Regions from separate parts of the Caproicibacterium sp. XB2 genome, predicted to be linked through region 1. Evidence: riboswitches for the same ligand, from Rfam matches in the RefSeq annotation. Region 1 holds a riboswitch; each other region holds the start of a gene.

Region 1 (4,210 bases):
GTGTGTCCATTGTGTCTGCTGTTTTTGGAAGCCCGGATATCACGGCGGCCTGCCGAAAGCTGAAGGCCCTTTCGGCGAAAATGGTCAGCGGCTAAAAAACAATCAAAAGCCGGACGTTCGGGCGGGAAAAATTCCGCGGAACGTCCGGCTTCTTTATTCTATAAGAAGTATTCTGTCAGGTTAACTTCATGTCGCCGTCCTTCACCCAGCCAGCTTTGCGGCAGAAGTAATTGATAAGCGGGCACAACACAGCGGGCAGGATAAAGCTGATGAGGAACAGGCCAGCCCAGTCCATGTCGGTAATGGCGGCTTTGGTGCCTGCGGCGATATCCTTTACCCAGCCGGTGTAAACACCAATCTGTCCGACAAAGCCACAGGTTCCCATGCCGGAAGAAACCGGCGTGCCGTTCATCTGCAAATGGAACAAACAGGTTGCAATCGGTCCGGTAATGGCCGAAGTGACAATGGGCGCAATCCAAATACGCGGGTTCCGTACAATGTTGCCCATCTGCAGCATAGAGGTGCCGATTCCCTGCGAAACCAGCCCGCCCCAGCGGTTTTCACGGAAGGACATCACGGCAAAACCGACCATTTGGGCACAGCAGCCTGCTACAGCAGCACCGCCAGCCAGTCCGGTGAGGGACAGCGCCGCGCAAATGGCCGCCGAAGAAATGGGCAGCGTCAGCGCAATGCCCACCAGTACAGATACGACAATCCCCATCAGGAACGGCTGCAGGTTGGTGGCCCACATAATGAGCGTGCCCATCTTCATGGCCAGCGCGCCCAGTGCGGGTGCCCACCACCACGACAGCACCACGCCCACGCCGATTGTCACCAGCGGCGTGACAAGAATGTCCACTTTCGTTTCATGCGAAATTGCCTTGCCGACTTCCGAAGCGATAATAGCAACGAACAGCACCGCCAGCGGTCCGCCGGCTCCACCCAGTGCGTTGGAAGCAAAGCCTACTGCGATGAGGGAGAACAGAACCAGCGGCGGACAATGCAGAGCATAACCGATTGCAACGGCCATAGCCGGTCCACTCATGGCGGAGGCAAGGCCGCCCACCGTGTAGGATGTGCCGGCGACCGTTGCTACCGGTGCAGTGAGAAAGCCGATGTGGAACTGTGTGCCTAGTGTGCTAATAATGGTGCCAATCAGCAGGGAGCAGAACAGCCCCTGCGCCATGGCCCCCAGCGCGTCTACGCCGTAGCGCTGAGCGGAGATGACAATATCTTTTCGTTTGAGGAACGCTTTTACTTTTTCCAAGAAAACACCTGCTTTAAAAATATATATTTATGCGTTTACATGGATTTACATGTGTCTTGATACCAATAAATACAATCATACACAACCAGGCGTACCTTGTCAACCATTTTTGTTGGGATTTATTCGTCCAGTAAAATATGCAGGCGGTGCAGTGCGGTCTGCACCCGCTCAAACGCGGCTTCATCCGGACAGGCAAGCGTGTGCAGGTGAATGCCGTCCGTCAGGTTGGAAAGCAGCTGTGCATCTGACTGCGCACAGCGCTGCATAAACTGCTGTACCTCATACCGGCAGGAAATCTGCAGCGGGCCGGTCAGCTGTCCGTAAATGGGATGTTCCACAATGACGTCCAGCACAGTGCAGCCTTGGTCCACAATGGCTAGCAGTTCCGCCTGTGTTTGGACTGTATCGTGGCGGCAGGCAATCTGCCGTACCAGTCCTTCCGCCGGACGGCGTGTGGTATAGCCGCGGGGTGTGGCGGAAATATCCGCACCGCCGGCCCGCAGCAGGGCGATATCCCCCACAATGACCTGTCGGCTGACGGAAAAAGTTTCCGCCAATGCAGAAGCACTTACCGGCTTTTCTGCCCCCTGCAGCAGATGTACGATTGCGCTGCGCCGTTCCTTTGCATTCATGGTTCGCAGCCTCCTTCATTTTTTGTTCTGTATTGCTTATCTTACCATATCGTTTGTCAGATGAAAACAGTTTCTAGGCGTTTCCCCGGCAGGATATTGACAAAATACCGAATATATGGTACACTTGCCTCAAATATTCAGGGGAGCTTGTCTACAGCAAGCTGAGAGGAAGTTTTACACTTCGACCCTTTAACCTGATGTGGGCAATGCCACCGTAGGGAGTAAGGAAATACTTGCTTTTACGCGGAGAATGCCCGGTGTGGCGTTCTCCGCTTTTTGCTGCCCGGAATGAAAAAGAAGGAAGGCTTTTTATCAATGGAATACACAACACAGATGGACGCCGCAAAGAAGGGCATGGTCACCAATGCTATGCGGACAGTTGCCCAAAAAGAAAACATTCCGGCAGAAAAAGTGCGGCAGCTGGTTGCCGCCGGTCAGGCAGTGATTCCCTGCAACAAGAATCATGCTTCCCTTTCACCCAGCGGTGTAGGTTCGGCGCTTAAAACGAAAATTAATGTCAACCTTGGTACTTCCCGCGACTGCAGGGACCTCGACATGGAACTGGAAAAGGTCAAAAGTGCAGTGGATATGGGCACCGAAGCGATTATGGACCTCAGCTCCTGCGGCGATACACAGAAGTTCCGTCGTATGCTTACCCAGCAGTGCCCGGCGATAATTGGTACCGTGCCTATTTACGACGCGGTTGTGTATTATCATAAGGCACTGAAGGACATTACCACCGAGGAGTGGCTGGATATTGTGCGGATGCACGCACAGGACGGCGTGGACTTTATGACAATTCACTGCGGCATTAACCGTGAAACCGCCCAGAAGTTTAAACGCAACAAGCGCCTGATGAATATTGTTTCCCGCGGTGGTTCCATTATCTTTGCGTGGATGATGATGACAGGCAAGGAGAATCCGTTTTACGAGCATTTTGATGAAGTGCTGGACATTTGTCAGCAGTACGATGTGACGCTCAGCTTGGGCGATGCGTGCCGTCCCGGCTGCCTTGCAGATGGCACGGACGCTTCCCAGATAGAGGAGCTTATCACACTGGGTGAACTGACCAAGCGCGCATGGGCAAAAAATGTGCAGGTCATGATTGAGGGCCCCGGACATATGCCGCTGGACCAGATTGCCGCCAACATGGAGATTGAAAAGACACTGTGCCATGGTGCACCGTTCTATGTGCTGGGACCAATCGTCACCGACATTGCGCCGGGCTATGACCACATCACTTCCGCTATCGGCGGTGCCCTTGCTGCGTGGAAGGGTGCCGCGTTCCTGTGCTACGTTACGCCGGCCGAACACCTGCGTCTGCCGGACCTGCAGGATGTAAAAGAGGGCATTATTGCCGCGCGCATTGCGGCCCATGTCGCTGACATTGCCAAGGGTGTTCCCGGTGCCGCTGACTGGGACCGGGACATGGGACAGGCACGCAGAGAACTGGACTGGGAAAAGATTTTCTCCCTCTCCATTGACCCGGAGAAGGCCCGCCGCTACCGTGCCGCCTCCCAGCCGGAAAAAGAAGATACCTGCACCATGTGCGGGAATTTCTGTGCCGTGAAAAACATGAACCGGATTTTGGATGGCGAAGTGGTATCAATCTTTAACGAATAAAGGCCAAAAAGGCCAAGCCCTTATTCTGCCTTTTTTATACATTTTCCTCCTTGAAGAGTACGGCAAAACAGAGCAGAGCTGTGCCCGTGCGGGACTTCCCGCCGGACCGGGCTGCTCTGTTTTGCTGTATATGAGCAGATTCCACGGGAAAATTGGATTTTTCCCGTAAATAAGCGTCTTTTGTGAAGAAATATGGTATAGTGTAAACTGGACTTTAATAGTTTGAGGAGATGTCATCATGAAGAAAGGCCCAATCTATATTTTGCTGGCAACACTGCTTTTTTCGTCGATGGAAGTGGCGCTGAAAGGACTGGCTGGCAGCTTTAACCCGATTCAGATTACCTGCACACGGTTCCTTGCGGCGGGTATTCTGCTGATTCCCTTTGCACACCGTGCGCTGCGAAAGCGCAGCTGCACCATTGCCCGTACAGACTATAAATTTCTGGCGGTGCTTGGATTTTTAAATGTGGTGCTGAGTATGTCTTTTTATCAGCTGGCGGTACATAATGCGGAGGCTTCCGCGGTGGCGGTGCTGTTCTCCAGCAACCCCATTTTTGTCATTATGCTGGCGGGTGTGCTGCTGCACGAAACTGTGCACAAAAACCAAGTAGTCACGATGGTGCTGGAACTGCTGGGCATTTTGATTATTCTGAACCCCATGCATATGAAAGGGAACAGAACTGGTGTG
Region 2 (4,210 bases), 650 kb from region 1:
TATCGATTCTGACAGCGATAAAGCCAGTGTGGAAACTTACACCTGCCGTCTGCGGCAGGTTCTACCGGACTGCCGCATTGGCAGCCTGCATGGCCGCATGAAAAGCAGCGAAAAGGAAAAAATCATGCAGGATTTCTCCGATGGCTGCATTGATATTCTGGTTTCCACAACTGTTGTGGAGGTTGGCGTAGACGTACCGAACGCGGTGGATATGCTGATTGAAAATGCGGAACAGTATGGTCTGTCCCAGCTTCATCAGCTGCGCGGCAGAGTCGGCCGCGGCAGCTACCAAAGCTACTGTATTTTAATTACCGACGCACAAAATGAAGAGGCCCGCGCACGTATGCGCGTCATGTGCGAAACCAGCAATGGATTTGTCATTGCGGAGCAGGACCTAAAGCTACGCGGTCCAGGCGACTTTTTTGGGCAGCGGCAGCACGGCCTTCCACAGCTGCAAATTGCCGACCTCAACAACGACCTTGACGTCCTAAAAGATGCACAGCAAACCGCCCGCTCCCTTCTGGAGGAAGACCCCGCACTGGAGGCACCAGCGCACCGCGGTCTGCGTGCGGAAGTGCGCCAGCTGTTCCGAAACATCAGTGAAACTTAGCCGTACAGAAAGGAAGTCATATAGGTATGGCAAATATAGACTATCATTCTTTTTGCGCACATTTTAAAGATGGGAAAGACATTCAAGAAGCAGGCTTCTACCTATTCAACGACCAGACCGAAACGGTTTGCTACCTCAAGTTCCTGCCGGAACGCAAAAATCCGTATTGGGTAAACAGTTGTGACGTACCGGACGGCGTATCCTTTCCGAGCCTTGAGGAACTGATGACTTCACGCATTTTTAACCGCAAATCGCTGCAGGAAAACTGGGATAATGTATATATGCTTTCGATAAATGGAATGCACCTGGAAGATTGGCGGGAAACACTGCAAACCTGATAGAACTGCAGAAAAAGGGGCTGCTGCAAAACGAAAACTTTGCAGCAGCCCCTTTCTGTTTAAGCTTTTTGCGTTATTTTTCTCTGCACGCTGCGGGCAGCAACACACAGCAGCAATGTGGCCGCCATATCCGGCAATGTACAGCCGACCGGCGTGTCCACACGCATCAGTACCCGATATAGGATAAATCCGGCCAACCAGACCACCGCATTCAGCACGTCCAGCCTGCTTTCTCCGCAGTTCCATTTCAGCAGGAAGAAATCTGCAATTTGCACCGCAACCATCGGCGCAAATACGGAACCGATTAAGTACAGAAAATCGGTAATATCATCCATCGGGAATAACATCGCGCAGACGGTGCCTACGGCTGTAACCAACATCGCCGCGTGCCTGCCATTTATCTTTTTGGACAGTGACTCCGCAGAAATACCGGCGCTCCATGCGTCAAGAAAGGTGGTCGTCACCGTAGAAAGAATCAAAATCAGCAGTGCCGCAATGCCCAATCCGGCTTTCACCATCATGGCGGCAATGTCTGCCTTTCCCGTTAGAATAGCCGCTCCCATGCCGATAATGTACATCCAGCAGCTGACCATTCCGTATACCACCGTACTGGTCAGCGTTGCGGCAAACGGGTGCTGCGCCTCACGCGTGTAGTCGGAAATCAGAGGCAGCCACGACAGCGGCATGGTGACTGCCAATTCCACCGCTGCGCCAAATGTCAAGTCCCCTTTGACTGCCGGTTCCGCCTGACCATCGCGGAAAATTACAGCACACAGAACAACCGTCAGCACCAGCAGTGCTGCCATGGCAATTTTATTAAGCCAGCCGAGGTTTTCCACACCGACGGCAATCCACACAAGGATAAGGCCGCCGATGACGAGGCACCATACCCATGCGCCGGTGCTAACGACACCGTTCGCAGCCAGCGCCCCGTCGTAAATCATAATTGCAGTCCAGCCCACCAACTGAAGAATATTTAGGAAAGCAAAAAACAAACAGCCGATTCTGCCAAAGCTCATTTGGACCGTGCCCATGGCACTGCGCCCGCTGCGTCCGCCAATCAGTCCAGCAAAGAACAGCATACAGCAGCCAATCAAATGCCCCAAAAGAATCGCCAGCAGTCCTTTTTGGAACCCCAGCGGCGCAAAATAAGTCCCCGTTAGGATTTCCGCAATGGACACGCCTGCGCCAAACCAAATGAGTCCGTTTTGAAAGGTCGAAGTTTTTTTCATCGGCGCGCTTCCTCATAATAGGCCGGCTTTAGGTCAAACGCATGGTCCATAGGACCGCTGCCCGCACCTAAATCCAGCATTGCGGCAAGCGCACCGGAAAGATACGTTTTTGCCTTGCAGACAGATGTATCCAAATCGTATCCTTTCGCAAGGTTCGCCGCAATGGCACTGGACAGCGTACAACCTGTCCCATGCGTGTTGGGGTTATCAATGCGCCTGCCCTCAAACCATTTGTATCCGCCGTCACGGTACAGGAGGTCATTGGCATCGTTCAGCCGATGTCCGCCCTTGCACAGCACCGCACAGGAATAGGTGCTGCCGATAACCGCCGCCGCCTTTTCCATGTCCTGCGGCGAAGTGATTTTTTGTCCGGACAAAACCTCGGCTTCCGGAATGTTTGGTGTCAGTACCGTCGCCAGCGGCAGCAGCTGTTCCTTCAGTATCGCTACAGCGTCATCTGAAATCAGCTTTGCGCCGCTTGTAGCTACCATAACGGGGTCCACCACAATGTTCTCCGCCTTGTAAAACCGCAGACGTTCCGCAATCGTTTCAATCAGCGCAGAAGAAGCGACCATACCAATTTTAACCGCGTCCGGCCGAATATCTGTAAAGACACTGTCAATCTGCTGTGCCAGGAACGACGAACCCACTTCAAAAATCCCCTGCACGCCGGTCGTGTTCTGCGCTGTCAAAGCCGTAATGGCGCTCATGGCAAATACGCCATTCATCGTCATGGTTTTGATATCCGCCTGAATACCGGCGCCACCGCTGGAATCGCTTCCGGCGATTGTTAATGCTGTCCTCATTTGTAATTACCCCTTTCCAGCATTTCATTTTGCGGCAGAAGGTGGTGCCCCCAATCTGCCAGCCGCAAAAGCCAGCCGTGAAAGCGGCGGTCTTTTGCTGGATATCCCATTTTTCTGTTCTGTGGGAACAAAGGCGGGCAAAAAGAAAAGCAGTGCCTGCAAAAGGCGCTGCCACAAACAATTCTTTCTTGTTCCCTACGTTGGCATTACCCAAATCAGGTGAAGGGTCAAAGCACTTTCGCTTACTCTCAGCCCACGTTTGTGAGCTCCCCACATATATTTTTAGTATATCGAATCATTTTCATCTTGTCAAGGCAAGCTGTTTATTGGTATTTCTCGTTGGATTGCTTCCGCGGCATAGAAAAAGCCAGCGCCTAAACAGCGCTGGCTTCTTGTTCAGATATTTTATTTAATAGTTGCGGTAGAGGGCAACCACCTTGCCGAGAATGGCAACTTCTTTGGTGTAAATCGGTTCAAAGTCCGGATTTTCTGGCTGCAGACGCACACGGCCGGGTTCCCGATAAAAGCGTTTAACGGTCGCTTCTCCATCTATCATTGCAATGACGATTTCGCCGTTTTCCGCTTCCGGTGTCTGACGGGCAATGACGATGTCATTATCTAATATGCCGGCATCCCGCATACTTTCTCCATGTACATGCAGGGCAAAATAGACATCATCTTCACTGCGTTTCGCCGGTGCATAGGGCACATGGCCTTCTGTATCCTCCACTGCCAAAATGGGCCGTCCCGCCGCGACCCTGCCGACAATAGGTACCTGCAGCACGGGAACAGAACGACTCTGCCCTGTCAGATGAATGGCCCGGTTCAGACCGGCATCCCGTGTGATAAGGCCCTCTTTTTCCAGTGTTTTTAAATGTGCATGTACGCTGGAAGTCGATTTTAAACCGGTTGCCGCGCAGATTTCCCGCACGGTAGGCGGCAGCCCAGTTTGTAGGCGGCTTTTCAGGTAGTCGTAAACTTTCTGCTGGCTTGCTGTAAGCATATTGTATTTCCTCTTTTCCTTTCGCCGCAAATAAGTATACCATAGAAAGGACAAAATCGCAAACGTTTGTTTGTAAACGGCGTAATGTTGTTATTCTTTATAAAACATTCACATACTATTAACAAATTTTGGGCTATAGCGCTGTATACTGAGTATGTAATCAAGAACAACGGAGCCGCACCGTTCACTTGATGTATGTTCTACCCTCCTCAATATACCCC
Region 3 (4,210 bases), 790 kb from region 1:
GTCAAAATAATACCGGAAATACTCAAAATAACAACGGCGGCACCTCAGCCAGCCGCTCCTCTCGCCACAGCAGCACCACACAGGGCGGTTCTTCCTCTAAAAAACAGCCTTCGGTGGAAAGCAGCAAAGCACCAGAAAGCACTGTTTCGGAAAAACCTGAAAGTCAAACATCTGAAGCTCCCGCTTCCAGCACAGAACCGGAGCAGCCTTCCCAAACTGCTTCCGCTACAGGCGGGAATACACAGAATGCCAATCATGCAGACAACGATACCAACTGAGCAGGAAAATCCGAAACAAAGAAACGAAACCGTATGAAAAAACGCGCTGCCAAAAAGCAGCGCGTTTTCTTTATATCTTGAGGTAATCAATAATTTTACGTTTGTAGTCAAGAAAGGTATTGCTCAGCAGGAACTCCCGTGTGCGTGGGCGCGGAACCGTAATTGGCATTTCCGCGATAATATGCCCCGGCCTTCCAGACAGAATATAGACACGGTCAGAAAGCAAAATGGCCTCATCTATATCGTGCGTAATGAACAGCGTGGAAAGCTCTATCTTCTGCATGACATTCAAGTACCATGTGTGCATGGCATCCTTTGTGATGGTATCCAACGCTGAAAAGGGCTCGTCCAGCAAAGCGACGCCTTCACTGCCCAGATAGGTGCGCAGCAGGGCGGCACGCTGACGCATACCACCAGAAAGCTGTGCCGGCCACTTTTTTTGTGTGCCCTCCAGCCCAAATTCCGCAAAATACGCACCTGCCTTTTGGCGGGCTTCTTTTTTAGGCATTCCGTGCAGGATAAGTGGCAGCGCCGTATTGTCCACCACTGTATGGTACGGCAGCAGCAGATCTTTCTGCAGCATATAAGAAACATGGCCGGCGTAACCGGTGATTTCCTTTCCTTTCAGGAATACATGGCCGCAGTCGGGCAGCATCAGTCCGGAAATGATATTAAACAGTGTCGTTTTCCCGGCACCGCTAACACCCAGCAGGCTGACAATTTCCTGGTCCCGCAGCTCGATACTTACGTCTTCCAAAATTTTAGTGCCGTCATAGCTTTTGGAAATGCCTTTTGCGGTCAGTTTTGTTTCCATAAGGCCGCTCCTTACTTACCGAGGTAATCATTTGAGAAACCGGTATTTGCCGGAATTTCCTTACTGATAAGTTTGTTCTGATACAGCCACTTATAGAAAGCATTCCAGCGGGAAGGTGTAATATAGCCCCACTGGCTGGCATCTGCCTGGTACTGATTTTTCAGCCATTCCTGGCTCTTATAAATCAGCTTTTCATTGCTCTTTAGGTCCGGCACCTGCTGAATAAGAATCTTTGCGGCGGCATCCGGGTCTTTAATGGCGTATTCATAGCCTTTCTTGCAGGCGGCCATAAACTTTTTGGCGGTTTCCGGCTCTTTTTTCAGGAAAGCGTTGTTGGCAATAATGACTGGTGTGTAGCAGTCTAATACGGGGTCAATATCTTTGAAGGCAAAGAAGTTCAGCTTAACGCCTTTTACTTCACCGGCAATGCCATCCCAGCCATAATAAATCCACGCTGTGTCGGCATTGGTCTGAATCTGCACGATAGAGTTGTCACCGGAAGGAACCATTTTCACTTTGGAATAATCGCCACCGTCTTTGTTGACGATGTACTTAACCATGCCTTTTTCCACCGGTGTATCCCACGTTGCGTAGGAATGGTTTGTCATATCTTTCGGGCGGGTGATATTTTTGCTCTTGACGGACGCAATACCGGAAGTATTATGCTGAATAATCGCCGCTACGGCGGTAATCGGCAGTGGGGTTGCAGAGGTCAGTGCGGAAGCCATATCCGTGTCCTGGAAACCAACACCAAACTGTGCGTTACCGGAACCAACCAATGCTGCGGTGCCGGACTCCGGCGGCTGTTCAATTTCCACGTCTAGGCCCGCATCTTTAAAATAACCCAGAGCCTGCGCCACATAAATGCCTGTATGGTCTGTATTCGGGGTATAGTCCAAAACGAATTTGATTTTCTCCAGCTTGCCGTCGGCCGCGGAAGAGGCAGCCGTACCGGAAGCTGTACCGGATGCAGCCGAGGATGCCGCACCGCCCGCGCAGGCAGTCATCGAAACAGCCATGGCGGCTGCCAATACACCGGCAATCAGGGATTTTCCAAACTTTTTCATATTTTCAGGAACTCCTTTTAGAACTCTATTGATGGAACGAATCGGAATCTGCTTCAGGCAGACTTTTCTTTCCGGCGTTTGCGGTCCCACGGCATGCACAGCCGCTGTACCACATCTACCAGTTTCATTAAAATTAGACTGATAATGGATACGAGGAAGATAACCGCAAACATGCGGTCGTAGGCATAGCTCTTTCGTACGCGCGTCATATATACGCCAAGGCCGGAGTTGCCGCCCAGCCACTCTGCCACAACCGCACCAATCACCGAATAGGAAACGCTGATGCGCAGGCCAGAAAAGAAGTTGTTAAGGGAACTTGGAATTTTTACATGGCAGAAAATCTGCCATCGGCTGCTGCCCATGGTACGCATCAGGTTAATCACGTCTGGGTCGGCACTATCAAATCCATTGAGCAGACCAACCGCAATGGGAAAGTAACAGGAAATGACAACCAGAACAATTTTCGGCGTCATATCATAACCGAGCCACAGCACCAGCAGCGGTGCAATAGCCACCGTCGGCACCGTTTGGGTTAAAATCAAAATTGGGTACAGGCTTTTCTTCACCAAGCGAAAACGGTCCATTAAAAAAGCTGAAAGAAATGCCAAAATTACCGCAATCAGCATGCCCCAAAATGTTTCCTGCAAAGACGTGGAGGCATTGTACATCAAAGACGAAAAGTCATCAATGAATGCCTGCACAACCTGCACCGGACTTGGCAGCATAAAGTTCGGCACAACATTAAAGGAAACAACCGACTGCCATACAATCAAAATGATAACGATGAGAAAAATTGGGGAGAGCTTATCTGTGATACTTTGTAACTTTCTGCGCAATCGTCAGGACCCCTCCCTGCGGCTTGTAGCTGATTTTTACGTAGGAAGCAACCTGCGGACAGCCCGCCTTAACGGCAATGTACTGGCACTGTTTCACAATCTCCATCAGCTGCTCATAGTCGCCTTCCATTGTGGTTTCAAACGGGCCAACATAATAATTAACGCCGGTGCTCTTAATATAAGCAATCACTTCGTCAACAATGCGGACAACCTCTTCGTCGGTACCGACCTGTGGCAGCACCTGAATGGCAACACTTGCGGGGAATTCTTCTTTCATTTTACAATCTCCTTCGTTTTTTGCAGAAATCTGCTGTAAAGAATAATAGGAAAAGTGATACCGGCCGAATAGGCAGCAAAAAGCCGCCTATACCCGGAAAAGGTACAGGCGGCGGCTAAAAACCCGATTGTATGTTACCTCCGCCGGTATTATCCGGATCAGGCCAAAGGGTCCGGAATTTCTCCCGTCTCAGCCAAGCCCCGTAAGGCCAAGCGCCCCATTTATAAGAACGGTTTTATTGTACAGCAGGAAAGCCATTTTGTCAAATCTTGTAGAAAAGGGACACCCGTTACTCCTTGTACTTTGCCGCTGCCGCCAGCAGGTCCCGCAGGATTGGTCCGGCAGAGTTAATGCCGAAAGAATCCGTGTGTTCCACAACCACTGCCGCAGCGTAAGGTGTGCTTTCATTGGATGAAAAAGCGACCATCCAGCCGTTATTCCCGCGGCCGCTGCCCAGTTCCGCTGTACCGGTCTTTGCGCACACGCTGTCGATGCCGTCAAAGGAATCATCACCGTAGGCAATCTTCACGTTGCCGCGCATATAGTTTTTCAACCGGCTGGCTACATCCGAGCTCATCAGCTGCTTGCCAGTCTTCACACTGCCAAACTTGTTTTTATCGGTCAGGTCACCGCTGACGCCTTTAATCACGCGCAGTTCCTGCGGGGAACCACCGTTGGCGATTGCCCCTAATAGACGCACCATATAGCCGGGGCTGACCTGGTCCGTATACTGTCCAGTGCCGGACCAGCCCAGCTGGTTTTTGCTTGCTTTACTCACATCATAGCTGCCCTTTGCTGCATTCAGTGTATCCACCGTATAACCAGAATTCACACCGAGCGCATTGGCTGCAGCGGTCATTTTATCTTTGCCCATTTCCATGGCAAGCGTTGCAAACGTGACATTACAGGAATTTGCGAACGCGTGCTGGAAGTTTTGC

The links. Region 1 has a riboswitch for thiamine pyrophosphate ahead of thiC (phosphomethylpyrimidine synthase ThiC). Riboswitches for the same ligand answer to the same signal wherever they lie in the genome.
Region 2: it holds a riboswitch for thiamine pyrophosphate, as region 1 does, so the genes downstream of both, thiD (bifunctional hydroxymethylpyrimidine kinase/phosphomethylpyrimidine kinase) here and thiC (phosphomethylpyrimidine synthase ThiC) in region 1, are expected to answer to the same signal.
Region 3: it holds a riboswitch for thiamine pyrophosphate, as region 1 does, so the genes downstream of both, ACIHKT_RS01760 (MTH1187 family thiamine-binding protein) here and thiC (phosphomethylpyrimidine synthase ThiC) in region 1, are expected to answer to the same signal.

Annotation. Positions count from the first base shown of each region.
Region 1 is NZ_CP173227.1:1,596,148-1,600,357, reverse strand. It holds gene thiE (thiamine phosphate synthase) at 1-95, shown strand, start outside; gene ACIHKT_RS07995 (PTS transporter subunit IIC) at 176-1,267, opposite strand; gene ACIHKT_RS07990 (transcription repressor NadR) at 1,387-1,899, opposite strand; TPP riboswitch at 2,029-2,138, shown strand; gene thiC (phosphomethylpyrimidine synthase ThiC) at 2,215-3,522, shown strand; gene ACIHKT_RS07980 (DMT family transporter) at 3,761-4,210, shown strand, end outside.
Region 2 is NZ_CP173227.1:244,941-249,150, reverse strand. It holds gene recG (ATP-dependent DNA helicase RecG) at 1-610, shown strand, start outside; gene ACIHKT_RS01145 (hypothetical protein) at 637-948, shown strand; gene cytX (putative hydroxymethylpyrimidine transporter CytX) at 1,008-2,180, opposite strand; gene thiD (bifunctional hydroxymethylpyrimidine kinase/phosphomethylpyrimidine kinase) at 2,177-2,986, opposite strand; TPP riboswitch at 3,162-3,268, opposite strand; gene lexA (transcriptional repressor LexA) at 3,396-3,989, opposite strand.
Region 3 is NZ_CP173227.1:382,871-387,080, reverse strand. It holds gene ACIHKT_RS01780 (hypothetical protein) at 1-278, shown strand, start outside; gene ACIHKT_RS01775 (ABC transporter ATP-binding protein) at 349-1,092, opposite strand; gene ACIHKT_RS01770 (ABC transporter substrate-binding protein) at 1,104-2,159, opposite strand; gene ACIHKT_RS01765 (ABC transporter permease) at 2,213-2,995, opposite strand; gene ACIHKT_RS01760 (MTH1187 family thiamine-binding protein) at 2,964-3,272, opposite strand; TPP riboswitch at 3,390-3,502, opposite strand; gene ACIHKT_RS01755 (penicillin-binding transpeptidase domain-containing protein) at 3,562-4,210, opposite strand, start outside.